One region of the Microbacterium sp. MMO-10 genome, then DNA from elsewhere that is predicted to be linked to it. Evidence: predicted binding sites of a transcription regulator. Region 1 holds the regulator's gene; each other region holds the start of a gene.
What was found. The regulator HrcA, encoded in region 1, represses chaperone genes, less so after heat shock. The targets are predictions, from matches to a motif close to TTNGCACTCGNNNNNNNCGAGTGCNAA.
Positions count from the first base shown of each region.

Region 2: a site for HrcA is predicted at 8,663-8,689, ahead of groES (co-chaperone GroES). Genes of this name have one in related genera too.
Region 3: a site for HrcA is predicted at 1,683-1,709, ahead of groL (chaperonin GroEL). Genes of this name have one in related genera too.

Region 1 is NZ_JBBCSV010000005.1:274,365-284,226, forward strand. Features, by position in the region: gene lepA (translation elongation factor 4) at 1-1,706, shown strand, start outside; gene WFJ17_RS17300 (hypothetical protein) at 1,716-1,937, opposite strand; gene WFJ17_RS17305 (DMT family transporter) at 1,971-2,879, shown strand; gene WFJ17_RS17310 (DUF1990 family protein) at 2,912-3,562, shown strand; gene hemW (radical SAM family heme chaperone HemW) at 3,576-4,826, shown strand; gene WFJ17_RS17320 (carboxylesterase/lipase family protein) at 4,854-6,296, opposite strand; gene hrcA (heat-inducible transcriptional repressor HrcA) at 6,448-7,482, shown strand; gene dnaJ (molecular chaperone DnaJ) at 7,532-8,638, shown strand; gene WFJ17_RS17335 (16S rRNA (uracil(1498)-N(3))-methyltransferase) at 8,644-9,372, shown strand; gene WFJ17_RS17340 (HIT domain-containing protein) at 9,412-9,759, shown strand; gene WFJ17_RS17345 (PhoH family protein) at 9,812-9,862, shown strand, end outside.
Region 2 is NZ_JBBCSV010000004.1:146,797-156,658, reverse strand. Features, by position in the region: gene WFJ17_RS13440 (LuxR C-terminal-related transcriptional regulator) at 1-1,581, shown strand, start outside; gene WFJ17_RS13435 (IniB N-terminal domain-containing protein) at 1,729-2,514, shown strand; gene WFJ17_RS13430 (dynamin family protein) at 3,038-4,699, opposite strand; gene WFJ17_RS13425 (dynamin family protein) at 4,696-6,573, opposite strand; gene WFJ17_RS13420 (hypothetical protein) at 6,653-6,859, opposite strand; gene WFJ17_RS13415 (hypothetical protein) at 6,939-8,084, opposite strand; gene groES (co-chaperone GroES) at 8,287-8,583, opposite strand; gene WFJ17_RS13405 (class I SAM-dependent methyltransferase) at 8,900-9,862, shown strand, end outside.
Region 3 is NZ_JBBCSV010000004.1:291,459-301,320, reverse strand. Features, by position in the region: gene groL (chaperonin GroEL) at 27-1,646, opposite strand; gene WFJ17_RS14090 (LytR C-terminal domain-containing protein) at 1,765-2,370, opposite strand; gene WFJ17_RS14085 (DUF3263 domain-containing protein) at 2,438-2,695, opposite strand; gene msrB (peptide-methionine (R)-S-oxide reductase MsrB) at 2,802-3,218, shown strand; partial or broken gene WFJ17_RS14075 (nitroreductase family protein) at 3,215-3,742, shown strand; gene WFJ17_RS14070 (DMT family transporter) at 3,897-4,844, opposite strand; gene WFJ17_RS14065 (SOS response-associated peptidase family protein) at 4,959-5,591, shown strand; tRNA gene WFJ17_RS14060 (tRNA-Thr) at 5,613-5,685, opposite strand; gene WFJ17_RS14055 (DsbA family protein) at 5,755-6,717, opposite strand; gene WFJ17_RS14050 (ABC transporter ATP-binding protein) at 7,000-8,103, shown strand; gene WFJ17_RS14045 (DUF4032 domain-containing protein) at 8,208-9,512, shown strand; gene WFJ17_RS14040 (NAD(P)-dependent oxidoreductase) at 9,606-9,862, opposite strand, start outside.

The DNA of each region.
Region 1 (9,862 bases):
ACATGCGCGCGCAGTACCTGGACCGGATGGACATCGAGCGCGAGCGCGGCATCACGATCAAGAGCCAGGCCGTGCGCATGCCCTGGCAGATCGACGGCGAGACGTTCGCCCTCAACATGATCGACACGCCGGGACACGTCGACTTCACCTACGAGGTGTCGCGTTCGCTCGCAGCCTGCGAGGGCGCGATCCTCCTCGTCGACGCGGCGCAGGGCATCGAGGCGCAGACGCTCGCGAACCTCTACCTCGCGCTCGAGAACGACCTCACGATCATCCCGGTCCTGAACAAGATCGATCTCCCGGCGGCCGAGCCGGAGAAGTACGCGAAGGAGCTCGCCGACCTCATCGGGGGCAGCCCCGACGACGTGCTGCGCGTGTCCGGCAAGACCGGCGCCGGCGTCGAGGACCTGCTCGACCGGCTGGTGCAGGAGATCCCGGCCCCGGTCGGCGACGCCGACGCCCCGGCCCGCGCGATGATCTTCGACTCCGTCTACGATGCCTATCGCGGCGTGGTGACCTACGTCCGGATGGTCGACGGCAAGCTCGCCCCGCGCGAGCGGATCCAGATGATGTCCACCGGCGCCAACCACGAACTCCTCGAGATCGGCGTCTCCAGTCCCGAGCCCGTGCCCTCCAAGGGCCTGGGCGTCGGCGAGGTGGGCTACCTCATCACCGGCGTCAAGGACGTGCGCCAGTCCAAGGTCGGCGACACGATCACCCACGCCCGCAAGCCCGCGGCCGAGGCTCTCGCCGGCTACACCGACCCGAAGCCGATGGTCTTCAGCGGCATCTACCCGATCGACGGGAGCGACTACGCCGAGCTGCGCGAGGCGCTGGACAAGCTCAAGCTCTCCGACGCGTCGCTGCAGTACGAGCCGGAGACCTCGGTCGCGCTCGGCTTCGGCTTCCGCTGCGGATTCCTCGGACTGCTGCACCTGGAGATCATCACCGAGCGCCTCAGCCGCGAGTTCGGCCTCGACCTCATCACGACGGCGCCGAGCGTGATCTACGAGGTGCTCACGAGCGACACCGGCGAGACGGTGACGGTGACCAATCCGAGCGAGTACCCGGACGGGCGGATCGGATCCGTCTCCGAGCCGATGGTCAAGGCCGCGATCCTGCTTCCGAAGGACTACGTCGGAACCGTCATGGAGCTGTGCCAGTCGCGGCGCGGCTCGCTGCTGGGCATGGAGTACTTCTCCGAGGAGCGCGTCGAGCTGCGCTACAACATGCCGCTCGGCGAGATCGTGTTCGACTTCTTCGACCAGCTCAAGTCGAAGACCCAGGGCTACGCCTCGCTCGACTACGAGCCCAGCGGATCCCAGGAGGCTGACCTGGTCAAGGTCGACATCCTGCTGCAGGGCGAGAAGGTCGACGCGTTCAGCTCGATCGTGCATCGGGACAAGGCCTACGCCTACGGCACGATGATGGCCGAGCGGCTGCGCAAGCTCATCCCGCGCCAGCAGTTCGAGGTGCCGATCCAGGCCGCGATCGGCGCGCGCATCATCGCCCGCGAGACGATCCGCGCGATCCGCAAGGACGTGCTCGCCAAGTGCTACGGCGGTGACATCACCCGCAAGCGCAAACTCCTCGAGAAGCAGAAGGAGGGCAAGAAGCGCATGAAGATGGTCGGCCGCGTCGAGGTCCCCCAGGAGGCGTTCATCGCGGCGCTCTCCGGCGACGTCGAGGGCAAGGACAAGAAGTAGGCGGCAGCCTCAGACACTCGCGACCGCGCGTCGGAGCGCTTCGATCAGGGCGTTCCGGGTATCGGCGGGGATGCGGTCTGACGCGACCATCGTCAGCGGCAGCGGCGGGGGAGCCGGCAGGTCGAGCTCGCGGAGCTGCGACTCGGTCCGGTGAAAGGCGGGCAGAGCGGTGATGCCCGCCCCGGAGCGCACGGTCGCGAGGACGCTCGAGAGGTCGAGGCACTCGCGCACGACCGTGCGCGACTCGCCCGCCGTCGTCGCGAGGTGACCCTCTACGCCGTGAACTACGCGCTGACCTCGCTCGCCCTGCGCACGACGAGTCCTTTCCTGCTGCTCCTGCTGCGCTTCGCCCTCTCCGTCCTGGTGCTGCTCGTGGTCTGCGCGCTGCTGCGCACACCCGTCCCGCGCGGCCGCCTGCTGGCCGCCGCGGCCGGTGCGGGGCTGCTCTCGCAGGCGGGGCAGTTCGTCGGCACCTACTGGGCGCTCGGGCACGGCGTCGGCGCGGGGTTCACCGCGCTCGTGATCGCCATGAATCCCGTCGTCACCGCGCTCCTCTCCCGGTGGATCCTGCGACGGCGGGCCTCCCGCCGGGCGCTGCTGTCCACTGTGCTGGGAGCCGCGGCCGTGATCGTCGCCTGCCTGCCGGCCGTGCTCGCGGATCCGCGGATCGGGCCGACGATCCTCGCCGTGGGCGGGTCGCTGCTCGCGGTCTCGCTCGGGGCGCTCTGGCAGGGGCGGTCCCTGCGCCGGGTCCATCCCGCGATGTTCACACTGATCGGAGTCGTCGTCTCCACCCCGGTCGCGGGGGCGCTCGCGCTGACCGAACCCGCGCGTCCACCCGCCGGCCTCGCGTCCTGGTCGCTCCTCGGCGGCATCGTCGCGATCGGCCTGGGCGGCACCGTGCTGTACTCGGCGCTCGTCCGTGGCGTCGGCGCGGATGCCGCGTCGATCCTGTTCAGCGTGATCCCGGCAGCCACCGCCGTCGCAGCCCTGATCGTGCTGGGCGAGCCGCTGTCCGTCGCGGGCGTGGCCGGGCTGGTCCTCGGGGCGGCCGCCTCTGCGCTGCGACTCGGTGACGACCGCCCTCTCGCGGCGAGATCCGACCGTTCCGGGAACGGGGACGACGCGCGCGCCCGTGTGAACAGCATCCCAGCCTTGGGAGAACCTGGGTGAGTCCGTCGGGCCCGGCCAGTAGTCTGGTTGTCATGCGTCGCGGGACATTCCGAGAAGGAACGGTGGACTATGCCGCCGTGGGGGCGACCCACGCGCCCGACCTGATGCAGTATCCGCCGGAGCGCAGCATCCCGGCCGAGGAGCCCTGGCGGCTCGGAAGCGGCGAGGAGCGGTTCCGCACGGCCGGTGACGCGCTGCTGTCGTGGACGGCGCAGCGCGCGGCGGGTCTGCAGCTGACGGATGTGCGCCCCGCCTCCAGCCCCGGGTACGCCGGTGTCAGCTTCGACGCGGAGGGCAACCCGATCGCGCCGAGCCACGCCGAGGTCGAGCCGCGCTACGACGAGGACGGCACGCCGTGGGCGGGTCCCGGCATGACCCTGAAGCTGCACGGCCGCGTCGGCGGCATGCGCGCCGACGCCGAGCTGCGGGTGATCTCGGTGACCGAGCAGACGCACCGGATCGGCTTCGTGCTCGGCACGGTCGACGGCTCCGTCGTGAGCGGCGAGGAGTCCTTCGACATCGAGTGGAACGACGCCGACGAGGTGTGGTTCACCGTGCGCGCCTTCGATCGGCCGAACAGCTTCCTGTATCGAACGGTGCCGTATCTCGTGAAGCGCCGTCGCCGTGAGCTGTTCGCGCGCTACCTGCGGGCGATCTCGCCGCTGTACGCGACTCCCGTCTGATGGTCCGACTCTGATGGCCGGACCGCTCCCGCTCGGGGATCCGGCACCGGCGGACGGACGTCTGCCCGCCGACCTGTCGATCGATCCCGCCGCTCCGTTCTCCGCGTACCTGCACGTGCCGTTCTGCCGCGTGCGCTGCGGCTACTGCGACTTCAACACGTACACCGCGTCCGAGCTGCGCGGCGCACGTCAGGACGCCTACGCCGACACGCTGATCGGGGAGATCGGGCTGGCGCGTGCGGTGCTCTCCGAGCACGCCCCGCTGCGTCCGCTGAGCACCGTGTTCTTCGGCGGCGGCACGCCGACCCTGCTGCCGGCGGGCGATCTCGGGCGCATGCTCGGCGCCGCGATCGACGCGTTCGGCATCGTCGACGGCGCCGAGGTCACCGTGGAGGCCAATCCCGACAACGTCACCCCGGCGGTCGCCGAGGAGCTCGCCGCCGCGGGCGTCACCCGGATGTCGATCGGCATGCAGTCCGCCGTGCCTCACGTGCTGGCGGCGCTCGACCGCACGCACCGGCCGGAGAACGTGCGCACCGCGGTCGAGGCGGCGCGCGCCGCCGGGCTCGCGGTCAGCGTCGATCTCATCTACGGGGCGCCGGGGGAGTCCCTGGAGGACTGGCGCGCCTCGCTCGAGACCGCGGTGGACCTGCGTCCCGATCACATCTCCGCCTATGCGCTGATCATCGAGGACGGCACGAAGCTCGCGCGTCAGATCCGCCGCGGCGAGGTGCCCGCGCCGGACGACGACCTGCAGGCCGACATGTACGAGCTCGCCGACACCGCCCTGGCGGACGCGGGATTCGACTGGTACGAGGTGAGCAACTGGGCCCGGCGGAGCACGGGCGACGCCGGCTCGGAGAAGGGCGGCGGCGACCGGCGCTCCCGCCACAACATGGCGTATTGGCGCGGCACCGACTGGTGGGGCTTCGGTCCCGGTGCGCACAGCCACGTCGCCGGGCTCCGCTGGTGGAACGTGAAGCATCCCGCCGCCTACGCACAGCGACTCGCGACGGGGGAGTCCCCGGCGGCCGGCACCGAGCGTCCCGACGCGGAGGCGGCCCAGCTGGAGCGGATCCTGCTCCGCTCGCGGATGGCCGAGGGCCTGCCTCTGGACGACCTCGCCCCTGAGGCGAGGACCCGGGTCGCGGGGCTCATCGCCGACGGCCTGGTCGATGCAGGGGCGGCTCTGCGGGGGACGCTCGTCCTCACCCGGCGCGGGCGCCTGCTCGCCGACGCCGTGGTGCGGGCGCTGACGGACTGACCCGGGACCGGCCGATCGTCTCGGAGCTCAGGCCCGGGGCGTCGGCAGCAGATCCACCACGACGGTGCGGCGCTGCGGGCCGACCACGGGATCGCCGCCGGAACCGGCGAACAGCGCCGCCGTCCGCTGCGCGCCGTAGGCGGGCCAGCCGGGATCGCCGTCGTGGATGAACCGCACCCAGGCGTCGTGCATCGTCGTGGCGAGGGACTGCGGTGCGTCGGCGCCGGCGATCCGGAGGGATTCCGGGTCTGCGAGCACGTCGAAGACGAACGGGATCTCGAGGGCATGGGCGGCGCGGAGGTCGCGCACGGCACTCGGCCACGAGAACTCGTAGAGGTGGGTCGCCGTGCCGGACCGCGCCTGTGCGGCCCGGGTGGCGGGCGCGCGGAGCAGCAGGTCCGTCGCGAGCTGGCCGAACACCTCGCCGGTGCTCGCGCCCGGGTGATCCGTCCGCACGGCGCGGACCGCCGCCGCGGGGATGCGCAGCGCGAGCCGGGCGAGGAGCAGCTTCGCCGGACGGATGGCGGTGAGCGCCTCCGGCGGGAACCAGAGCCGGTACTCGTCGGTGTTGGTGCCGATCAGGATCGGCACATCGGCGTCCCGCAGCGCCTCGTGCGGCGAGCTCGGCAGGGTCTCCTCGTCGATCACGAGGGCGAACCCCGGTGCGCCGCCGAGCGGCGAGGATCCGGCGGACTGGGCGTGCCGCGCCTCGAGGAGCGCGTCCGGAGCGAGGGCGGTGAACGCCTCCGCGGTGGCGGGCACTCCGAGACGTGCGGCGAGCTGCCGGGTCACTCTGCCGCCGCGCGCCGGGGACGACGCCAGCAGCGGACCGGACTGGATGATGCCGCCGCGCACGAGCGCCCGGGTATCCGGGCGGGAGAGGAGCGCGGCGACGAGCGCCCCGCCGGCGGACTCGCCCATGAGGGTGATCCGATCCGGGTCGCCCCCGAACGCGGCGATCTCCTCGTGCACCCAGCGGAGGGCCGCCGCCGCGTCCTGGAGCCCCAGGTTGCGCGGCGCCCCGTCGAGCACCGAGAAGCCTTCGGATCCCAGCCGGTAGTTGATGCTGACGAACACGATCCCGTCGCGGGCGAACGCGGTGCCGTCGTAGAGGGACAGCGCCGCCGTTCCCCGCTCCAGCGCGCCGCCGTGGATCCACAGCACGACCGGTGCGGAACGGGCGCCGACCGGGGCCCACACGTTCGCGGTGAGGATGTCTTCGCCGTCGATGCGGAGGCTGCCGAGGATCTCGGCCGTCGCCCCGGCGTAGGGCAGCTGCGGAGCGGTCGGGCCGAACGCCGAGGCATCGCGCGGCGCCGACCACGCCTCAGGCGGCTCGGGGCTGCGGAAGCGGCGGGGCCCGAACGGCGGTGCGGCGTACGGGATGCCGAGATGGCGGTCGACGCCGTCGATGCGGCGTCCGATGAGCTCGCCGGTGGAGATCCGCGTGCGCACGGCGTCGTGGTCCATGGCGCCATCCTAGGCAGAACCGCGTCCCCGGCCTCCGGGCCCGGGCGCTCCCGCGGTTCTGGAGGCGTCCGCGGCCCCTGAGCCCGCCGGGAGGCCCGGCAGGATAGGATTGGCACTCAGGATGCACGAGTGCCAGCGGTGAGGAGGGGCGATGGTCTCAGAACGGGGACTCCAGGTGCTCCGCGCCATCGTCGAGGACTACGTCGAGACGAATGAGCCGGTCGGCAGCAAGTCGATCGTGGAGCGGCACGCCTTCGGCGTGTCCGCCGCGACGATCCGCAACGACATGGCCCAGCTCGAGGACGAGGACCTCATCGCGGCGCCGCACACCTCCTCCGGGCGGGTGCCGACGGACAAGGGCTATCGGGTCTTCGTCGACCACCTCGCGCAGGTGCGGCCGCTCTCCGCGGCGCAGCGCAGCGCGATCACCGCGTTCCTCGCGGACCCCGCCGACCTCGATGACCTCATGGTGCGCACCGTGCGCGTGCTCACCCGGCTGACCGGGCAGGTCGCCCTCGCGCAGTATCCGTCCTTCGCGCGCGCACATGTCACGCACGTCGAGCTCGTCGCGCTGGCCCCGAACCGCCTGCTCATCGTGCTCGTGACGGACGCCGGCGGCGTGTCGCAGCGCATCGTCCCGCTGCCGGTCGAGCTCGACGAGTCCGAGCTCGGGATGCTCCGCGCCGCGATCACCGAACTGCTCACCGGACACTCGGTGCGCCGCGGCGCCGAGCGGGTCCAGGCGGCGGGAGAGACCTCGTACGGCCCCCGTGTCGACGCCGCGCGGGCCGCGCTGCTGCGGGCGGTGGCCGAAGAGCTCGCCGAGTTCCGCCAGGAGCGCCTGGTCATGGCGGGCGCCGCCACGCTGGCACGCCGCGAGCACGACTTCCGCGGCAGCATCCATCCGCTCCTCGAGGCGATCGAGGAGCAGGTGACGCTGCTGCGGCTGATGAGCGAGATGCGCGTCGACGAGCACGGGCTCGCGGCGAGCATCGGCACGGAGAACGCCGCGTTCGGTCTCGGCGAGGCCTCGATCGTCGCGAGCGACTATCTCACCCACTCCGGGACCGCACGCGTCGGCGTGATGGGCCCGACCCGCATGGACTACCAGAGCAACCTCGCGGCGGCGCGGGCCGTGGCCCGCTACCTGTCCCGGCTGCTCGAAGAGGACGAGTCCGGCCGGTGACCGGCCGCACGACAGACACGCCGCCGCAGGGCGGCCCGGAAAGGCGATGGTGACGGATCACTACGAGGTCCTCGGCGTCTCGCGCGACGCGAGCGAGGACGAGATCAAGAAGGCGTATCGACGGCTCGCCCGGCAGCTGCACCCCGACGTGAACCCGAGCGAGGAGGCCGCGGAGCGGTTCAAGTCGGTCACGCACGCCTACGACGTGCTCAGCGACGCCGATTCGCGACGCCGCTACGACATGGGCGGCGACCAGAACGGCAACGGCGGGTTCGGCGGCTTCGGCGGCTTCGGGGACATCTTCGAGACCTTCTTCGGCGGCGGAGGGGCGCGGTCCGCCCGGCCCCGTTCACGCCGGGAGCGCGGCCAGGACGCCCTGGTGCGGGTGACGCTCGACCTCGGCGATGTCGTGTTCGGCGTGCACCGCGACATCGAGGTCGACACCGCGGTGCTGTGCGAGACCTGTCAGGGTTCCTGCTGCGCGGAGGGCACCTCGCCCGTGACCTGCGACATCTGCGGCGGATCCGGGCACGTGCAGCAGCAGGTGCGGAGCCTGCTCGGCAACGTCCTCACGACCGCGCCCTGCGGGTCGTGCGAGGGCTTCGGCACGACGATCCCGTTCCCGTGCCAGACCTGCAACGGCCAGGGCCGGGTGCGTTCGCGCCGGACGGTCGGGCTCGACATCCCCGCCGGCGTCGAGACCGGTCTGCGCCTGCAGCTCCCCGGCTCCGGTGAGGTGGGCCGCGCGGGCGGTCCGAACGGCGATCTGTACGTCGAGGTCACGGTGACGCCGCACGCGCGCTTCAGCCGCGAGGGCGACGACCTGCTCGCGACCCTCGAGGTCGCGATGAGCGACGCGATCCTGGGCACCACGACGACGATCGAGTCGCTCGACGGCCCGGTGGACCTGGAGATCCGCCAGGGTCTGCAGTCCGGCGACGTGCTCACGATCAAGGGCCGTGGGGTCACGCCGCTGCGGGGCACGCAGCGCGGAGACCTGCGAGTGGGCGTGCAGGTGCTCACCCCCACGAAGCTCGACCACAAGCAGCGTCAGCTCATCGAGGACTTCGCCAAGCGCACGAAGGCGCCGGCACCGCGGCTCGCCGAGTTCCATCAGGGACTGTTCTCCAAGCTGCGCGACCGGTTCCGCGGCTGACGGACATGGCGCTGCACTTCGTCACGCCCGAGGCGACCTCGGCCCGACCGGGGACCACGATCGCCCTGACCGGCGCCGAGGCCAAGCACGCCGCGGTGGTGCGCCGGGTGCGCGTCGGCGAGCCGATCACCCTCGGTGACGGCGCCGGCGTCTGGCTGGACGCCGAGGTCGTCGCGGCCGCGCCGTCGCTCGTCGAGGTGCGGGTTCTGGCCCGGCGCGAGGATCCGCTGCCGACGCCGCGGATCCTGCTCGCGCAGGCGCTCGCGAAGGGCGATCGCGACGAGCTCGCCGTCCAGGCGGCCTGCGAGCTCGGCGTCGACGGGATCGTGCCCTGGCAGGCCACGCGCAGCGTGTCGCGCTGGGAGGGCGCGAAGGCGGCCAAGGGCCGCGAGCGCTGGGCGAGCATCGTCCGCGAGGCCGCGAAGCAGGCGCACCGCTCCTGGATCCCCGAGGTCGTCGCCGTCGAGTCCACGGCGGATCTCGTGCGTCGCGCCGGGGCCCAGCGGGTGCTGATCCTGGATCCCTCCGCCTCGGAGCGGCTGTCCCGCGTCGTGCCGGACGAGCGCGACATCGTGCTCGTCGTCGGGCCGGAGGGCGGCGTCGCGCCGGAGGAGATCGAGCGCCTCGTCGCCGCGGGCGCCGAGCGGGTGCTGCTCGGCGACACGGTGCTGCGCACGTCGACGGCCGGCCCGGCCGCGCTCGCGGTGCTGAACGTGGCCCGCGGACGCTGGTAGGTCCGCCGACCCGCGGCACCGCGCCGATAGACTGATGGCATGAGCGAACCCTCGATCTTCACGCGCATCCTGAACGGGGAGATCCCCGGCGAGATCCTGCTCGAGACCGATGACGTCTTCGCGATCCGCGACATCAACCCGCAGGCGCCGCTGCACGTGCTCGTGATCCCCAAGTCCGAGCAGTATCGCGACGTCACCGAGCTCGCCGCGGGGGATCCCGCCCTGCTGGCGAAGATCGTCGCCGCGGCCAAGCAGATCGCGGTCGATCACGCCAACGGCGAGTACCGCCTCATCTTCAACAACGGCGCGAGCGTCGCGCAGTCCGTCTTCCACGTGCACGCCCATGTGCTCGGCGATCTCGAGGAGAACAAGCTCGTTGGCTTCTGACGAAACGGCTGAATCCGTCATCTCGGCGCGGATCGAGGTGGACGGCGTCGCGATGGTGCAGCTGCTCGGCCCGCAGGACCGGCTGCTGCGCATGCTCGAGAAG
Region 2 (9,862 bases), on a different contig from region 1:
CGGGGAACGACGGATCCGGTGCAGGCCGCGCGCCTCTACGAGGGCGCGGTCGCGTACGGCGCCGATCCTGCGGTCCTCGCGGCCCGCCGCGCGGAGGTGCTCTGGCTGCAGGGCGACGTGGAAGGAGCGGCCGCCGTCATCGAGCACGACGGCGCTCATGCGCCCGAGACCGACTCGCCCGTGCTCGCCGACCTGTCCGCAGGAGTATGGGCGGAACGGGGCATGCTCGCCCAGGGCGAGGCGGTGCACCGGCTCATGCCGGATCGCGACCCGCTCACCCCCTCCGCCCTGCTCACGGCATTCGGCACCGGCGACGCCGAGTCCCTCATCCAGGCGGACGACCGCCCGTGCCCGCCGACCGCCCTGGGCGTGTCGACGCAGCTCCTGCGGCGCGGACTGATCAGCTCCGTGAGCCCCGACGCCTCGGAGGCAGCGCTCACCGACCTGGTGCGATCCGCGGAGCTCTACACCCGCTCCGGGCACGCCGGGGCGATCTGCGAGCCGCCCGCCGTCGTCGCGGCCAACGTCGCCCTCGGCCTGGGCGCGCTCGCCACCGCCGAGGCGGTGCTGACCGACGCGATCGCCACCGGTCACAGCGGCCCCTGGGCGCGGCACCGGCTGCTGCTCTGGCTCGCCTGGGTGCAGGTGCAGCGCGCCCGACCGGGCGAGGCCCGCGATTCCCTGCGCCGCGCCGAGGCCGCTGCTCCTGCGTTCACCCCGCGGAGCGCACTGCTGGCGCACGCGGTGCGGGTCGCCCTGGTGCGCCGGTACGAGGACACGGCCGCGCTCGAGTCGGCCTGGCGCGAGGCTCGGGGCGCGCTGCTGCGCGTCGACGTCGATGCGTTCCTCCTTCATCCGCTGACCGAGCTGATCGGCGCGGCGGCGCGCCTCGGCGATGCCGATCACACCGCCGCGGCCTTCGACGCAGCCCTCGCCCTCACCGCGCGCTGGGGAAGCCCACCCCTGTGGACCGCGCACCTGCACTGGGCCGGGATCCAGCAGGGGATCCTGCTCGGGCGTCCCGACCTGGTCGCACCGCATGCGAAGGCGCTGGTCGTCCAGTCCGCGCACAGCGAGGTCGCGGCGACGATGGCCAAGGCCGGGCGCGTCTGGACGTCGGTCCTCGCCGGTTCGGTGGATCCGGAAGCTGTCGAGGAGGCGGCGATCGGCCTCTCCTCGATCGGCATGATGTGGGATGCCGCGCGGCTCGCGGGACATGGTGCGGGACGCGCCACCGACCGCAAGGTCGCCGCGCGGCTGCTGGCCTGTGCGCGGGAGATCCATCCCGCCGACGGAACACGCAGCCTCGTCGCCGCCGACGACAGCGCGACCGGCACGGAGCGCCCACAGGCCGCGGAGCTGCTCAGCGAGCGCGAGCTGGAGATCGCACGCCTCGTGCTGCAGGGACGCACCTACGCGCAGATCGGCGAGGCGATCTTCATCTCTCCGCGCACCGCCGAGCATCACATCGCGCACATCCGCCGCCGGCTCGGCGCGACCTCCCGGGCGGACGTCCTGGCGAAGCTGCGGGAGCTGCTCAGCGAGGACGGCGCTCTGGCTGCGAGGGGCTCCGATGAGTGACCCCCGTAGGCCGCGTCCGGGATATCGGGGTATCCCCCGATGCCCGCGCCGCGGCACGAGGTCTACGCTCCGAGAAGCAAACGTCGATGGCGACAGCGTGGTCCGGCAGGATGCCGGCGTCGCGGTCGACGACGAAGGGGGAAGCTGATGGCTACGCCGGTCGAGACTGTTGCGGACGCGCTGTTCTCATTCATCCTGAGCCTGCTCAGGGATCCCGTCGCGGCGAAGGAGTTCACCGCCGAGCCCCAGGCGACGCTGGCGAACCACGGCCTGGGGAACGTGTGCCAGGCCGATGTCGCCGCGGTGAAACCCGTCATCGTGGATCACCCTTCGGTGGTCTACGTGCCGAGCCCCGCACCGGCCCCTCAGCCTTCCTATCGGCCGCCGGCTCCCGAGCACCACGATCCGGTGCAGGAGATCGTGAGGATGGTGCAGCACTTCACCACCGTCGACGCCCGTTCGACGATCGTCGACCAGTCCGTGAACCAGAACATCTGGACCAACGGCGGGGACGTGACGCAGACGTTCGACCAGGGGGCCGTGGTCGCCTCGGGTGATGACGCGGTCGCGGCCGGCCACGACGCCACGGTCGTCGATTCCCAGGTCGACATCACCACCGGCGACATCACCGCCGGCAACACGACCAACACCGACAGCTACAACACGACCGGCGCCGAGCCGGCACCCGAGGAAGCCCCCGAGCCGACGGTCATCTACGAGACCGTGTACGACCTCCCGGCCCAGGTCGGAGACGCGGCGGGCACCGCGGCCGACGCCGCGCACGACGCTCCCGCCGACGCCGCGGTGCCGGAACCCGCCGACATGCTGGAGGGCGACATGACGTCCACGGCGAGCGACACCTACGAGGCGGACACGGCCAGCGCGGCGGCGATCGACGACGGAGCGGTCGATGCGCCGCTCGAGGATGACTGACATCGACTCCGCGCCGCGGCGCGGCGATCGTCCGAGGGGAGAGCAGGCTCCCTCGGACGATCGGGATGTCGCGCGCATCGACGCCGCCGCGGTCCCGGCCGTACCGGCCGCGGAGGCCCCCGCGCCGCGATACGGGACGAGAGAAGCGCCGCGGCGCCCGTCCATGCGCAGTCCGAACGGCGCCCCTGTCCTGATCAAGGCGACTCCGCCGTTCTCGGTGCGGACGGCCCAGCTGCTGTGGATCCTGAGCTTCGCCGTCGGCGGGTTCGCCACGGTGTACTTCTTCGTGATCCGCAAGAAGCTGCTGCCCGAGATCGCCGATGCTGCGAAGAAGGCCGCCACGGGGCGGGACGCGACGACGTACGCCGCGGCCGCCGACATCGTCTTCTGGGTGGTGTTCGCCGTCATCGTCGCAGCGCTGTTCGCGCAGATCATGCTGCTGGTGTCGTTCATGGCCCGCCGGCCGCAGGTGCGCTGGTGGCAGCTCGTGACGCTTCTCTTTCAGGCGGCGCTGGTCGTGATGTCACCGAAATGGGTCGCGCTGGGAACGCAGGGAGAGATCATGCAGCCGATTCTTGCGGCGCAGGCCGCGCTGGTGCTGCTGGCTCTCCTGTTCAGCGTCCTCCCCGGCGCCATGGCCTGGTCCGCCCGACGGCACGACATCAGGCGCGGGCCTGAGGTCACGGGCGCCCCCGATCTCTGAGGCGATCCCGGCGAGGCTGCGCACCACGCATCGGCGGATCTCCGCCGTGTCCGGTGCCGCCGTCGGATCCGCGGCGAGGCTGCGCCAGCGGATGCTCTCCTGCTGCGCCCGGATGCGGATCTCGCCCTGCGACGCCCCTTCCGCCATCCCGAGTCGCAGCGCCGCCGTGGTGCCGTCACCGCCGATGATGCGGATGGCGTCGTCGGCCTCGGCCTCCGGCAACGGCAGCGCGCCCGTGCGGGCCAGGGCGAGCAGGGAGAGCTCGCGCAGCGTGTGCGCCGAGGCGAAGAACCGCTCGATCCCGGCGCGGATCCGCTCCTCGCCCTCACACGGGCGCTCGGACACGAGTTCCTGGAGCTGCATCATGACGCCGCGCACCTTGAGGGCCGGCGCACGCGGGATGAACTGGCGTGCGATGAACTCCTCGAGCTGGTGCAGTCCGCTCTGCTCGGCCAGCGCGGCGGAGAGGGACGAGGAGTCGGCCACACCGCCGCGGATCACCGCGGCCGCGAGGCGCACGCCGAACAGCCCGAAGCGAGCCAGCAGGTCCTGTCGCACGCCGACGCTGAGATCCGTGTCCGCATCGGGCCGCACGAAGCGATCGGCCGAGACCAGCAGGCGCTCGCGGTCGGTCCGCTCCCGTCCCGCCAGGTCGCGCAAGGCGATGAACTCGCTCTCCCGCAGCGTGCGTGCCCCCTCGGCGAGCAGCCCCGCCATCGGAATGACCCCCAGGGCGAGCGAGGCCAGCTCTCCGTCTCGCTCGTAGCGCCGTGCCACGCGCCGAGCCGACATCAGCGAGTCGATCCGCCCCGACCCCACCTCGTCGGCACGGGAGAGGACGCCGACCGCGCAGACGCTCTGAGCCGCACCGGCCGCCGTGTCGCGGAACGCCTCGAGGAAGTGGATGTCGGATCCGTGCAGGTGGCGCATGAGGTAGATCACCGCATCGGCGGACGAGGCCGACTGCTCGGGCGCGAGGAACTGCGCCGTGCGGGCGGAGACGCCGTGCGACAACGACGCGATGCCCGGCGTGTCGATCAGGATCTGCGATTCCAGGCCGCCGAGCGGCCACCCGACGTCGATCCAGTCGATCTCCTCGGCGACCCTGCCGCCGAGGTCCAGCACGAGGCGCCCGTGATCGCGCCGGATCTGCATGCGCTCGGTGCGCCCGTCGCGCAGATGCATCGAGATCGACGGGGTCTGCGCGTAGCGGTACCACGTGACCACGCGCGTGCACTCGCCCGCGTCCGTCGCCGCGATGCGCTCGCCGAGCAGGGCGTTCAGCAGGGTCGACTTCCCCGCTTTGACCATGCCAGCCACCGCCACCCGCAACGGCTCGTCGAGCCGCGTCTGCATGGCGTCCAGCGCCGCCAGCGCCGCACGGTCGGAGGCGTAGAGGGTCCGCGCGATCCGCAGCAGATCGCGGGTCTGCGCGATCACGTCCGGTTCGCTCCGGGTCCGCTCGCCGTCGATCACGGTCATGATGCCACGCTGCGCTGCGCGCGCTGCCGCACGGCGGGCACGTCGCCGCCCTCCGGCGGTTCGTTCTCGGGGATGAGGGCGCGCAGCCGCTCCATCTCGCCCAGTCGCACCCGCAGGACGGCGACCTGCTCGTCGTTGTCCGCCGTATAGGCCGCGGCCGCCTGCTTGGCCCGGGCGAGAGCCTCGGACAGCGAACGGTGCAGCTCCTCCGCCATCGAGCCGAAGTGGTCCCGCGAGATGCGCTGAACGAGGCGCAGCCGGTCCTTCAGCTGCTTGCTGACCTGGAACGTGACCTCGTCGATGTGCCGGCGGACGATCATCTTCGCTTCCTGCTGGCGACGGTTCAGGCGCGCGTTCATGTCCTCGCGATAGGCCCGGCGCCCCACGAGCACCCCCGCGAGCAGCGATATCGGATTGATCAGGGACATGCCGATCAGCCCGGTGGCGAGACCCACCATGAGCACGCCGCCGTACGAGCCCCGCACCCCGATGTACATCTTCTCGGCGGCGTTCAGGTGCCCGACCTCGAGGCCGGCGATGTCGTCGACCACGTCGAGGATCCCCCGCGTGTCGCTCACATCGATGGTGGGGACGTCCGCCTCCTCGGCGCTGAAGAGCTCGGCGACCTCCTCGGAGAGCCAGCGCGCGCGCTCATCGGTCCACACGAACGTCTCGGCGACCCCCGCGGTGACGCGCTGATCGATCCACTCCCGGATCTGGTCCCAGATGGGACCGGGATCGCCCTCGTCGATCGCGCGCTCCGCCTCGCGCTGCACCCGGCGCAGACGGTCCCGCACATCGTGCTCCATGTCGGCGACCAGATCGGCGATGCCGTCGGTCAGGGTCACCTGCCAGCGCGCGGAGCGTCCGCGGAACTCGTCCGCGCGCGCCTTGGCGACCTCGAGCTCCGCGATCATCCGCGGCGTGTCCTGCGGATGCAGCAGCGCGTTCAGCTCGGCGTGCAGCGACATGCCGAGCTGGTCCACCACGGACCGCAGGTCGTGCACCGCGCCGCGACGGCTCACGAGCTCCGCGCGGCCGAGCACGTCACGGTGCAGATGTCCGACCAGCGCCGGGAACCCGGACTCGTCATTGAGCGAGCGATCCTGCGTCTCGGCCGCCAGTAGGCGCAGATCGCTCGACACCGCGAAGAGCGGCACCTCCCCGACGTCGTGCAGGTGACCGCGGTCGATGTCCTCGATCCGGCGCCACTCCGGGTACAGGTCCGTCTTGGCGAGGACCGCGGCGACGTTCGGCGAGATGCGCATCGCGTGCCGGAGGAACTGCACCTCGGGTTCGGTGTACTCCTGCGAGGCGTCCGACACCACGAGCACCGCGTGCGCCGACGACAACGCGGCCAGGGTGGCGAGGGAGTTCGCCGATTCCAGCCCGCCCACGCCGGGCGAGTCGACCAGCTTGAGGCCACCGCGCAGCAGTTCCCTCGGCAGCTGCACCTCGGCGGCCACGATGCCGCGCTGATTGCCGGGGTTCCCGCGTTCGGAGACGTAATCGGCCAACTCCGCCAAGGGGATCTCACGGCGGCGCGGTGCGGACCCCGGGCTGCCGGCCGGGTCCGTCCGTTCGACGACCCATGCGGCAGCGGTCTCCGCATACCCGACCGTGGTGGGGACGCTCGTGGCGATGTCGTCGTCCACCGGGCACACGGGGGCATTGACGAGCGCGTTGATCAGCTTGCTCTTGCCCTGCTTGAACTCGCCGACGACGATGACGTGGATCGCCGGATCCTCGAGTCGCCGCTGCGTCTGCAGGAGGCGGTCGCGCAGGTCCCCGCGCCCCGACGTCGCGGCGAGATCGCCGACCTCGCGAAGGACATCGGCGATCTCGATCTCTGAGTCGTCCCCTGCATCCGGCATGCGACCCCCCTGCGGTCGGTTGGACGGGCTTTTCGGTTGTGCGGTCCGCCTGCGATCGAAGCGGGCCGATCGGACCGGGTCACATCAGAAGGCCCGCGTCGGGCGCGTCCCCGTCCGCAGGAGGATCTCCCCAGAAGAAGTCGGAGTCGATGTCCCACACCGATTGATCGGCTCCGGCCAGCTCGTCGGTGAAGGTGTTGCTCGCGAAGGGATCGTCCTGGCCGTCCATCCAGGCGGGGCCGCCTCCGCCCGAGGCGCCCAGAGGCTCATCCGGATCCGCAGACATCTCTCACCCTCTCTGTGCTCTGGAGTGTAGTGCGCTGCCCGACCACCCGGAAGGGGGATCGGGCAGCGCACGGGTCCTGTCAGAAGTCGAACTCGTTCGCGTCGCCGAACGGGCTTCCGACGTTGGAGTGATCGACGTCGACATCGACGTCGACATCGGTGCTCGAGTGGTCCGTGTAGGAGTCGTCGACCATCGAGTTGTCCTGGAACGAATCGTCGATCGACCAGTTGTCCGAGAAGTCCTGGTTGTACGAGTCGGTGTTCCAGGTGTTGCCGATCGACACGTCTCCGACCGAGATGTCCGTGTCGATGTTGTGGATCGTCACGTCGCCGCCTCCGGCGACCGAGTGATCCCCGGACCCGGTGACCGCGCTCTGGTTGAAGGACTGCACGACGTTGCCGCCGTACGCTCCCCCGCCCACCGCGCCGGAGTCGCCGCCCGTGCCGCCGTCGGCGCCGCCGCCGAAGGCACCGGCTCCGGCTCCGCCGGCGTCGCCCGTCGCACCGCCGGCTCCGGTGCCGCCGCTCGTCGCCGGACCGCCGTCGCCGCCGTCGCCGCCGCTGGCGAGGCCGCCGACACCGCCGTCGCCACCGGCACCCGCGGTCGCACTGCCGCTGTTGCCGCCGGCACCGCCCGAGCCCGTGTCGCCCCCCGCGGCCCCCGCGAGCGCCGGCCCGCCGAAGCCGCCGTCGGCGCTTCCGCCGACCGCGATGGCGGCGCCGCCGCTGCCGGACGAGGTCGAGATGTTCTGGTTGACCGACTGGTCGGTGGTCGTGGAGCGCGCGTCGATCTCGATGTCGATGTCCGTGTCCCCGCCGCCGCCGTGCTTGGCGGCCGCCGCCATGCCTCCGGCCCCGCCGAGGCCGAGGTTGAAGTCGCCGAAGCCAGCGTTGTACTGCCGAACACCGGCGTTGATCGAGCTGTCGTTGCCGGAGTCGTGCACCGAGCGGTCGGACTGGTCCGTGTTGTACGAGTGGTCCGTGTTGTACGAGTCGTTGGTCGAGTGGTCGTCGTTGAACGAGTCCTCGACCTCGGTGTCGTTGTGGGACCAGTTGTCCGAGTTGTCGGAGTTGTCGGAGTTGTCGTTGAAGGAGTCCTCGACCTCGGTGTCGTTGTGGGACCAGTTCTCCGAGTTGTCCGAGTTGTCGGAGTTGTCGTTGCCGGAGTCAGCGACTCCCACGTTCCACTGCCGGCCGAGAACGTTGATGTTGTCTTCCAAAGCCATGATCGAATCCCCTTGTTCGTGTGGGCGCCAAGCGGCGTGTCCTACGAGTGTGGGACGCGGCGCCGATCGCGGCATCGGGGATGATCCCGCATCCTCCCCCGTCGGCGCAGGGGGACTCCCGACGGACCGGTAGGGGATGCTCCGGGCACGACGAAGGCCCGGATGCGCAGGGCATCCGGGCCTTCGGTACGTCGGTGCGGACTCAGCGCACCACGACGGCGAGCACGTCGCGCGCCGAGAGCACGAGGTACTCCTCGACGCCGAACTTCACCTCGGTGCCGCCGTACTTGCTGTAGAGCACGCGGTCGCCGACGTTGACGTCGAGCGGAACGCGGTTGCCGTTGTCATCGATGCGACCGGGGCCCACGGCCACGACCTCGCCCTCCTGGGGCTTCTCCTTGGCGGTGTCGGGGATGACCAGGCCACTCGCGGTGGTCTGCTCGGCCTCGACCTGCTTGATGACGATGCGGTCCTCGAGCGGCTTGATGGAAACCGACACGGTCTACCTCTTTCTTGACGGTTCAAGACTTCGTTAGCACCCTCAACCCGAGAGTGCTAACGCCAGTCTAGGCGCATCGCTGGCACTCCCGCAATCAGAGTGCCAGTCGGGGGCGAGTGGAGCGCACCGCCGGTCGCCGGACTCGCGGCCGGAGACGGGCTCCGCCATGAGTGCACGGCCTGCTGCCGAGTGCACGACCTGTGGACGCGAACTCCCCGTGCACTCGTCAGGATCCGGTGCGGTGGGGCGCGTGCCGACCGCACGGCACGGCCTCATCGGCGGCGGCCCGGGGCGCGACGTCGATAGCCTGGACCGCGTGGACATGAGCGAACTGCGAACCGTGCTGACGCCCGAGGCGCTGCGGGCGATCGACGAGCTCGGCGAGATCGGATCCACGGATGCGGCCGCACGGGCGGTCCTGCGCCTGCGCGCCGAAGGCCGCTCCCCCGACTTCGTCTCGGCCGTGGTCGGCCAGGCACGGCTGCGCACGAAGGGCAGGGCGAAGTTCGGCGAGTTCGCGGACCGGATGCTGTTCACTCGCGCCGGCCTCGAGCAGGCCACCCGGCTCGGCGTCGCCGCGCGTCACGCGGGCCGGATGCGCTCCGCCGGGATCGGGCACGTGTCGGATCTCGGGTGCGGGATCGGCGGGGACGCACTGGCGTTCGCCGGCGCGGGCCTGCGCGTCACGGCCGTGGACGCCGACGAGGTCACCGCCGCGCTGGCGGCGTACAACCTCGCGCCGTTCGGATCCGACGTCGAGGTACGCCACGGGTTCGCCGAGGACCACGCATCCCTCGTCGCGGGAGACGGCGCCGCCGCGGTGTGGCTGGATCCGGCCCGGCGCACGGCCGGGCACTCCGAGACCCGTCGCGTGTCCGCGGACGACTACTCCCCCTCGCTGGACTGGGCCTTCGCGCTGGCCGAGCGCGTGCCCACCGGCATCAAGCTCGGACCCGCCCACGACCGGGACGCGATCCCCGCCGACGTCGAGGCCCAGTGGGTGAGCGCGGACGGCGACGTCGTCGAGCTCGTGCTGTGGTCGGGTTCCCTGGCTCGCGAGGGCGTGCGCCGGGCGGCCCTCGTGATCCGCGGCGACCGCGCGCACGAGCTCACGGCCCCCGCCGACACCGAGGACGCCGAGGTGCGCGAGCTCTGCGCCTATGTGCACGAACCCGACGGCGCCGTGATCCGCGCCCGCCTCATCGGCGACCTCGCCCGCCGGCTCGGCGCCGGCATGCTGGATCCGCACATCGCGTATCTGACGTCCGATGCGCCGGCC
Region 3 (9,862 bases), on a different contig from region 1:
GGGGCCTTCTGGATGGAGGTCTGGACTCAGAAGTCCATGCCGCCGGACGGGTCGGCCGGCAGAGCCGACGCCTTCTCCGGCTTGTCGGCCACGACCGCCTCGGTGGTGAGGAACAGGCCGGCGATCGACGCGGCGTTCTGCAGCGCCGAGCGGGTGACCTTGGCCGGGTCGATGATGCCCGCCGAGAACATGTCCACGTACTCGCCCGAGGCCGCGTTCAGGCCCTGACCGGCGGGGAGCTCGGAGACCTTGTGCGCCACGACGCCCGGCTCCAGACCGGCGTTGAGCGCGATCTGCTTCAGCGGAGCCTCGATCGCGACGCGCACGATGTTCGCGCCGGTCGCCTCGTCGCCCTGCAGCGCCAGCGCGTCGAGCGCCTTGTTGCCGGACTGGATGAGCGCGACGCCGCCGCCGGGGACGATGCCCTCCTCGACAGCCGCCTTCGCGTTGCGCACGGCGTCCTCGATGCGGTGCTTGCGCTCCTTGAGCTCGACCTCGGTGGCCGCGCCCGCCTTGATGACGGCCACGCCGCCGGCGAGCTTGGCGAGGCGCTCCTGCAGCTTCTCGCGGTCGTAGTCGCTGTCGGTGTTCTCGATCTCGCGACGGATCTGCGTGACGCGACCCTCGATCTGGGACTGCTCGCCCGCACCCTCGACGATGGTGGTCTCGTCCTTGGTGACGATGACCTTGCGCGCACGGCCGAGCTCGGCGAGCGTGGTGTTCTCGAGCTTGAGACCCACCTCTTCGGTGATCACGGTGCCGCCGGTGAGGATCGCGATGTCCTGCAGCTGCGCCTTGCGGCGGTCGCCGAAGCCCGGGGCCTTGACGGCCACGGACTTGAAGATGCCCTTGAGCTTGTTCAGCACGAGCGTCGCGAGAGCCTCGCCCTCGACGTCCTCGGCGATGATGACGAGCTCCTTGCCGTCCTGGATCACCTTGTCGACGACGGGGAGAAGGTCCTTGATGTTCGAGATCTTCTGGTTCGCGATGAGGATGTACGGGTCCTCGAAGACGGCCTCCTGGCGCTCCGGGTCCGTGACGAAGTACGGGTTCAGGTAGCCCTTGTCGAAGCGCATGCCCTCGGTGAGCTCGAGCTCGGTGCCGAAGGTCTGGGACTCCTCGACGGTGACCACGCCCTCCTTGCCGACCTTGTCGATGGCCTCGGCGATGAGCTCGCCGATCTCCGGGTCAGCGGCCGAGATCGACGCGGTGGCGGCGATCTCCTCCTTGGACTCGATCTCCTTGGCGGAGGCGAGCAGCTCGGCGGTGATGGCGGCGACGGCCTTCTCGATGCCCTTCTTCAGGCTGATCGGGTCGGCTCCGGCGGCCACGTTGCGCAGGCCCTCGCGGACGAGCGCCTGGGCGAGCACGGTGGCGGTCGTGGTGCCGTCTCCGGCGACGTCGTCGGTCTTCTTCGCGACCTCCTTGACGAGCTCCGCGCCGATCTTCTCGTACGGGTCGTCGAGCTCGATCTCCTTGGCGATGGACACGCCGTCGTTCGTGATGGTGGGGGCGCCCCACTTCTTCTCGAGCACGACGTTGCGGCCACGCGGGCCGAGGGTCACCTTGACCGCGTCGGCCAGGATGTTCAGGCCGCGCTCGAGGCCGCGACGGGCCTCCTCATCGAAAGCGATGATCTTTGCCATGAGTTCTGTCGTCCCTCCTGGACGTAGACATTGGGTTTAGCACTCAGATCAGTAGAGTGCTAAACCCAGTCTGGCACTCGCCCCCTGAGAGTGCAAGCCGCGGCGCACGCGGCGGCGTTCAGCCCGCGGAGCCGTCGCCCGAGGTGTCGGCGGGCGTCGGCTCGGTGGTCGGCGCGTTCTTCGCGAGGTCCATCCCGAGCACGACGGTCAGCTGCTCCTGGCCGGGCACCACATCGTCGCCGTAGCGGTCGCTCTGCGCGATCTCCTTCGCCCCGACGAGGTCGGCGAGCGCCCGTGCGGCGTTCTCGTCCGCGGCCGTCTTGTAGTAGACGGTGGAGGTCGGGAAGTCCTGCGAGTCGGCGTCCCCTGCGACCACGGCATCCGCGGCGAAGCCCGCGTTCACGATCGTGTCGCGCGTGGCCGCGGCCAGGCCGTTCGCGCCGGTCGCGTTGAGGACGAACACCGCGTAGGTCTTGTCGAGCGGCGGGGCGCTCGCGGTCGCCGTCCGCGACACGCTGGGCATCGGCGTGCCCTGGTCGAAGCTGATCTTGCCCATGGCCAGCATCGCGGCGAAGATGCCCACGGCGATGAGCACGACCGTGGCGACGGCCGCCCACAGCAGCACGAACCAGCCGCGCATCCCGGGGTTCTCGGCGCGATGGGCGCCGACGCGGCCCTGCGCGTGCGGGATCTCGTCGAATCGGTCGCGGGCGGATTCAGGCATTCCCCGATGTTATCCGGCCCGTTCCGGTGGATTCCATGAACGACAGGCGGATCCGCCCGGCGCGCCGTCAGCCCGCGGACAGGGCGGTGCGGTCGGCCCGGCGCGCCGCGGCGTCGTCGCGGATCCGGCGCAGCCGGCGAACGAGCATCGGGTCGGCGACGAGGGCCTGCTCCGAATCGATCACGCGGTCCAGGAGCTGGTAGTAGCGCGCCGGGGCCAGCTCCAGCTCGCCGCGGATCGCCTCCTCCTTCGCGCTGGAGTGCCCGGGGCGGCGCGCCTCGAACTCGAGGATCGCGCGCTCGCGGTCGCTGAGCAGCTCGGTCACCCCCTCAGGCTACGTCCGCACCCTCCTGGCACCGGGAGGCGCGCCCCGGTCTGCGCCCCTCGACGCCCGAGAAAGCGGGAGAATGGATCCGACCCCGGGAGGATCCATGTCGCACCGCGTGACCAAGACCGACGCCGAATGGCGCGCCGAGCTCGCACCGCAGCAGTACGCCGTGCTGCGCGAGGCGGCGACGGAGCGCCCGTGGACGGGTGAGCTGCTCGACGAGCAGCGCGCCGGCCTCTACACCTGCGGCGCCTGCGGCGCGGAGCTGTTCCGCAGCGGCACCAAGTTCGACTCCGGCTGCGGCTGGCCGAGCTTCTACGAGTCGGTGCGTCCGGAGGCCGTCGAGCTGATCGAGGACAGCAGCCTCGGGATGGTCCGCACGGAGGTGCGCTGCGCCGCCTGCGGTTCGCACCTGGGCCATGTCTTCCCTGACGGCTTCGGCACCCCCACCGGCGACCGCTACTGCATGAACTCGATCGCGCTGTCCTTCCAGCCGGACGAGGGCGCCGCGGACGCATGAGCGCACTCGAAGCCGTCACCCGCAGGCAGTCGTGGTCGAAGGTGACGCCCGACGCGCCGACCCGTGAGCAGCTGCTCCCGCTCGTCGCCGCCGCCGGGCGCGTCGCCGACCACTCCTCGCTGCGCCCCTGGCGCCTGATCGAGCTGCGCGGCCGGGACCGGGACCGGCTGGCGGCCGCGATCGCCGAGGCCGAGGGCGACTCGTCCCCGTCGTCCAAGCCGCTGCGCGCATCGCTGCTCATCGCCGTCGTCGCGAGCTACCGCGGCAGCCACAAGGTGCCCCGCTGGGAGCAGGAGGCCGTCGCCTCCGGCGTCGCGCATGTGCTCAGCCTGCTGCTCGACGAGGCGGGCTGGGGCGTCATCTGGCGCACCGGCGGATACACCCGCAGCGCCGCCGTGGCACGCGCGCACGGACTCGGTCCGGAGGAGGAACTGCTCGGATGGCTGTACGTCGGCGGGAAGCCCGGCAAGGAGCCCGGCCGGCGCAAGCCCGTCGACGCCGAGTCCCTGCTCTCCCGCATGCCCGCCGAGCGCACGGACGCGGACGACGCCTCGCCGGATCCCGGCAGGGTCGATCCCCACGGCACGAAGCCGAAGAAGAACGCCGGGAAGAAGCGGAAGAAAGCGGCCGAGAAGGCGCAGAAGGCCGCCAAGAAGGCGAAGAAGGCCGAACGACGGCTCAGGAAGGCCGCGAAGCGGAGCTGACCGGGCGGCGCCGCCACGGCAGCGCGATCAGCACCGAGAGCCCTGCGGCGAGCACCATGGCGACGATCTGCCACAGCGCCGGCCCCGCGGCGGGCGGCCAGATCGCATCGATCAGCACCGAGACCACGAGCTGTCCGAGCACGGCTCCGAGGCCCATCAGGAGCACGCCGGTGCGCGCCACGATGACGACCCCGAGCAGGATGTAGGCGGCGCCGAGCAGCCCGCCCAGATACAGCCACAGGTCGCCCGGGAACGCCGCGGGCAGCGGCTCGGGCACGCCGGTGACGAGCAGGCTCACGCCGACGGAGACGGAGAGCACGAGCACGCCGCCGAGGAAGCTGATGTAGGTGGCGCCGAGCGGGGAGGCGATCCGCTGCCCCAGCCGTCCGTTCACCGCGGACTGGAAGGCGATGCCCGCGCCGGTGAGGAAGGGCAGCACCAGCATCCACAGCGGCGCACGGGAGAGCACGTCCCCTCCGAGGGAGAACCCGACGGCGACGAGGGCGAACAGCCCTCCGATCAGGCGTTCCGGGGTGATCGCGACCACACCCGCCGGCCCGAATCCGACCCGGTCGAGCAGCAGGCCGTGCAGGGCCTGACCGGCCACCACGCCCACCGTGAACAGTGCGACGCCGAGGATCCCCGCGACGAGCCCCTGGGTCGAGACCGTCAGCGCACCGCAGGCGCCGCCGAGCAGCATCCACCACGGAACGTGCCCGGTGCGCACCCCGCGCCAGACCCGGGCGAGCGCCGCACGCCCCGCCCGGCCGAGCAGCACGGGGACGCTCAGCAGCACCAGGCCGACGGCGAACGAGACCCAGCCCGCGAGGATGCCGTTGTCGAGCCGCACCCCGAGCTGGCCGTTGACCCGCGCCTGGATCGCGGTCATCGCGCCGATCGCGACCGCGCCGCCGAGCGCCAGGGCGGTGCGACCGCGGGTCGGGAGCGGCGGAGGAGCGGTCACCGTTCCGAGCCTACCCGCGGCCGGATCCGCCAAAGACCGCCCCGTGTCGGCGCCCCGCGTTACGCTCCAGACATGTGCGCGAGCTACGGTCTGGATCCCCGCTTCAGCGATCAGCAGCTGATCGAGGAGGCCGATGAGGAACTCATGGAGGGCATCCGCGCCTGGGCGCGGCGCAATGCCGACGAAGCGGTCCGTCCGACCGGGCGGCTGCTGCGCAACCTCAATCCGATCCTCGTGCCGGCCGCATCCGGAGCAGCGCTCGAGGAGGCGTGGTGGGGATTCCTGATCGACGGCAAGCCGTCGCGGTTCCCGTCGATCAACACCCGCTCCGAGCGTCTGCAGGAGCGCCCCGGTGGTCTGCGCGGCCGCGCGATCGTTCCCGCGACCCGGTGGTTCGAGATGCAGAAGCCGGCGAAGACCTGGCACGAGTTCGGCTTGGACGGCGCCCTGTTCGGCATGGCCGCGGTCACCCAGCGGGGTCGTACCGAGGACGGATCCTGGTTCACCTGCTACTCGATCGTGATGCAGCCCGCACCCGATCGGCTGGCCGGGATCCACGATCGGATGCCGGTGCTGATCCCCGCCGCCTTCGCGGACGACTGGCTGGAGGGCGAGCCCACCCGCGCCCTCATGGACGACGCACTGCTCGCGTCCGCCGATGCGACCCGGTGGGTGCAGTCCGCGACGATGACGACGGCGCCCTGAGCGCACCGTCCTGAGGATCGGAGCCTCCTGCCGGACTCGAACCGGCCACCTGCGGTTTACAAGGCCGCTGCTCTACCAGATGAGCTAAGGAGGCGTCACGGTCGTCGCCGTGCGGCGCGACCGCTCCACAGCGTAGCAAGCTCCGCGGCCGGCCCCGGTGGCGTCAGGGCGTCGCGGTCGGGCTCGGCGTCGGCGTGACGGTGGGCCCGGGCGTCCCGTAGTACGAGTCGCTCGCCACGGAGAGCACGAACTGGCTGAACTCGGCGGCGTCGGTGAGCGAGCCGGCGTAGACCTGGCCGTTCACGACGATCGTCGGCGCGCCGGTCAGGGCGGCCTTCTTCGAGCCGGGCAGCGGGCCGTCGACGGCACGCTGCGTGACATCCTTCACCCAGGAGTCGTAGGTGCTGTCCTCGATGCAGCCCTGCATGCCCGAGGTGTCCTTGACGCCGCTGTCGACCGCGAGCTGGATCAGGTCCTTGTCGCTCTTGCCGTCGGTGTCCTGCTTGGGCTGGTCGATGAGCAGCGCGTGGTTGAAGGCGTAGAACACGTCGGGCTGCCGTGCCGCGACGCAGGCCGCCGCCGACGCGGCGCGCAGCGAGTACTTGGTGCCGTTCGAGTTGGCGGTGAGCAGCGCGACCGGGTGATAGGTCACGGTCGCCGCGTCCTGGTCGACCCAGGTGGCGAGCTGCTTGGCGTTGGCGCGCTCGAAGTCGCCGGCGCCCGGGGAGAGGTAGTCCACGTACACGTGGATGTCGACCGGGCCGGAGGAGGAGGTCGGGTCGGGGGTCGGCGTCGACGAGGCGGACGGGTCAGCCGAACCCGCGACGGTCGGCGTCGGGGTGGGGGCCGACGCGGCGCGCGCGGCGGCGAGGTCGCCCTTCGTCACGAGGACGCCGTCGTCCTTCAGGTTCGACGGGCTGAGCGAGGGCTTCGACACGGCCGATCCCACCGCCCAGGCCACGGCACCGCCGGCGGCGCCGACGATCACGACGGCGACGAGCCCGAGGATCACGCGTCGCATGATCCGGGCGCGGGACTGCTGGGCGTTCACCTGCTGGGCCTTCTCCCGCACGGCCGCACGCGAGTGCGAAGGCGTGGGGACGTTCGGCGTTTCGTCGCTCGACATCGTTCCTCTTGGTTCGTTGGGGATGGGCCATCCCGATGTCCGGCCGCCAACGGGCGCGGCGCGGCACGGGTTCGATGCTAGCCAGGCAGGCTGAGAAATGCCCAGACGAGCACTGGCCGATCCCTGCGAGGTCCCGCCGGTAAGCGCTTCAGCGGCACTGGACCGTGCCGAAGCTCTCGTGTCATACTGAACCCGGCCCGATGGCGGGCCACGGCGGGTTCACCCTCGTCGCTTTTTCACTACGGATCGTCCGGCACGTACCTGCCGGTGAAGGAGAAGACAATGGCAACTGTGACCTTCGACGAGGCCACCCGGCTCTACCCCGGCGGCACCCGCCCCGCGGTCGACAAGCTGAACATCGACATCGCCGACGGCGAGTTCCTGGTTCTGGTCGGCCCCTCCGGCTGTGGAAAGTCCACCTCCCTGCGCATGCTCGCCGGCCTCGAAGAGGTCAACGCGGGCCGCATCCTCATCGGCGACCGCGACGTGACCGACGTCCCGCCGAAGGACCGCGACATCGCGATGGTCTTCCAGAACTACGCGCTGTACCCGCACATGACGGTCGCCGAGAACATGGGCTTCGCGCTCAAGATCGCCGGCGTCGGCAAGGAGGAGCGTGCGCAGCGCGTCCTCGAGGCCGCCAAGCTCCTCGACCTCGAGCAGTACCTGACCCGCAAGCCGAAGGCGCTCTCCGGTGGTCAGCGTCAGCGCGTCGCGATGGGCCGCGCGATCGTCCGCCAGCCCCAGGTGTTCCTCATGGACGAGCCGCTGTCGAACCTCGACGCCAAGCTGCGCGTGCAGACCCGCACCCAGATCGCGTCGCTGCAGCGCCGTCTCGGCGTCACGACCGTCTACGTCACCCACGACCAGACCGAGGCGCTCACCATGGGCGACCGCATCGCCGTGCTGAAGGACGGCCTGCTGCAGCAGGTCGGCTCGCCGCGCGACCTGTACGAGAACCCGCAGAACGTCTTCGTGGCCGGCTTCATCGGCTCGCCCGCGATGAACCTGTTCAGCGCCGACCTCGCTGACGGCGGCGTGCAGTTCGGCACCGAGGTCGTCCCGCTCGAGCGCGAGACCGTCGCCGGCACGAGCGGCTCCCAGATCACCGTCGGCGTGCGCCCCGAGGACATCACCGTGGGCCCCGCCGACGGCAAGGGCCTCTCGGTCACGGTCGACCTCGTCGAGGAGCTCGGCGCCGACGGCTACCTCTACGGCCACACCGAGATCAACGGCAAGCGCACCGACCTGGTCGCGCGCGTCGACGGCCGCAACCACCCGAACGCGGGCGACACCGTCACCCTGGCGGCGAACCCGGGTCACGTGCACGCGTTCGACCTCGAGTCGGGCGAGCGCCTCAACAAGAAGCCGATCGCGGCTTCCTGATCCACTGATCGCGCGACGCGGCGCGGGGGTCCTCCCCCGCGCCGCGTCGTCGTTCCCGGGCCCGTCCACGCCGAGCCCGGGACCACGAGGGCCGAGGAGCAGACATGAAGGATGCACTGAGCATCACCGCGAGCGCCGTGGATCCCGGGCTGCTGTCGCTGCCCTGGTCCCTGCCGCTGGCGAAATGGCCCTCCGAGGTGATCGTGTCCCTGCCGAAGGGGCTGTCTCGTCACCTCGTGCGCTTCGCCGATCTCTCCGGATCCGTCGTCGCCGTGAAGGAGACGACCGAGGAGATGGCCCGGCGCGAGTACGAGATGCTCGGCAACCTCGCCCGTCTCGACGTGCCGTGCGTGTCGCGCGTCGCCGTGATCGCCGGCCGCACCGACGCCAAGGGCGCTCCCCTGCCCGCCGTGCTGGTCACCTCGCACCTGCGGTTCTCCATGCCGTACCGCGCACTGTTCACGCGCGTGCTGCGACCCGACACCGCGACCCGCCTCGTGGACGCCCTCGCGCTGCTGCTGGTGCGCCTGCACAACGTGGGCTTCTACTGGGGCGACGTGTCGCTGTCGAACGCCCTGTTCCGCCGGGATGCCGGGGCGTTCGCCGCCTACCTCGTCGACGCCGAGACCGGCGAACTGCACGAGGAGGGCCTCACCGACGGCCAGCGCGCCTATGATCTGGACCTCGCTCGCACCAACATCGCCGGGGAGATCCTCGACCTCGCCGCCGGAGGACGCCTGGAGCGCGGCGTGGACGCGGTCGCCATCGCCGATGGGATCGTTTCGTCCTACCGGTCGCTGTGGGCCGCGCTCACGGCGCACGAGTCGTTCGCGGCGGGCGAGGCGTGGCGGATCACGGAGCGGGTGGAGCGGCTGAACGCGCTCGGTTTCGACATCGGCGAGATGTCGATCCAGACCACCTCCGACGGCACGCGCGTGGAGATCGAACCCAAGGTCGTCGACGCCGGGCATCATCAGCGCCGGCTCATCCGCCTCACCGGCCTCGATGTCGAGGAGAACCAGGCACGGCGGCTGCTGAACGACCTGGACGAGTTCCGCGCCCGCTCGACCAAGCAGTGGGCCGACGAGGAGATGTACGCGCACGAGTGGCTCACCCGGGTGTTCGAGCCCGTGGTGCGCGCGATCCCGTACGACCTGCGCGCCAAGCTCGAGCCCGCCGAGGTCTTCCACCAGGTGCTGGAGCACCGCTGGTACATGTCGCAGCGCGAGGGCCGCTCAGTGCCGCTCGCGGAGGTGCTCACCTCGTACATCAACGACGTGCTGCGGCATCGCCGCGACGAGGCCACCATCATGGGCCCGCCCACCGAGACCATGTCCCTGCCGGTGATCACCGGATCCGTGCCTCTGGACGACGAGGATCCGGACGTCGACTGGCGGGATCTGGTCTAGCCCGCGGCACTGCCGGAGACCGGGCGGCGGTTTCCGGGTCGTCGAGCGAGGACGCCAAGGACGCTCTCGCTCGACGACCCGGAGCGGGATCCATCAGTAGCCGACGGTGAAGCGCTCCCGGTGGTGGTTGCCCTGCTCGATCTCGTCGACGACGGCGAGCGCGAAGTCGGCACCGGAGATCGTCGAGTTGCCGTCGGCATCGCGCACCACGACGTCCCCGCCGTCGCGGTAGACGCCGGTGCGCTCGCCCTCGGCCCAGGGGCCGAAGACCTCGGCGGGGTGGACGAGGAACCAGTCCAGGGATCCGTCCGTGGCCTCGAGCAGGGCGAGCGAGTCTACCCCGACCTGGG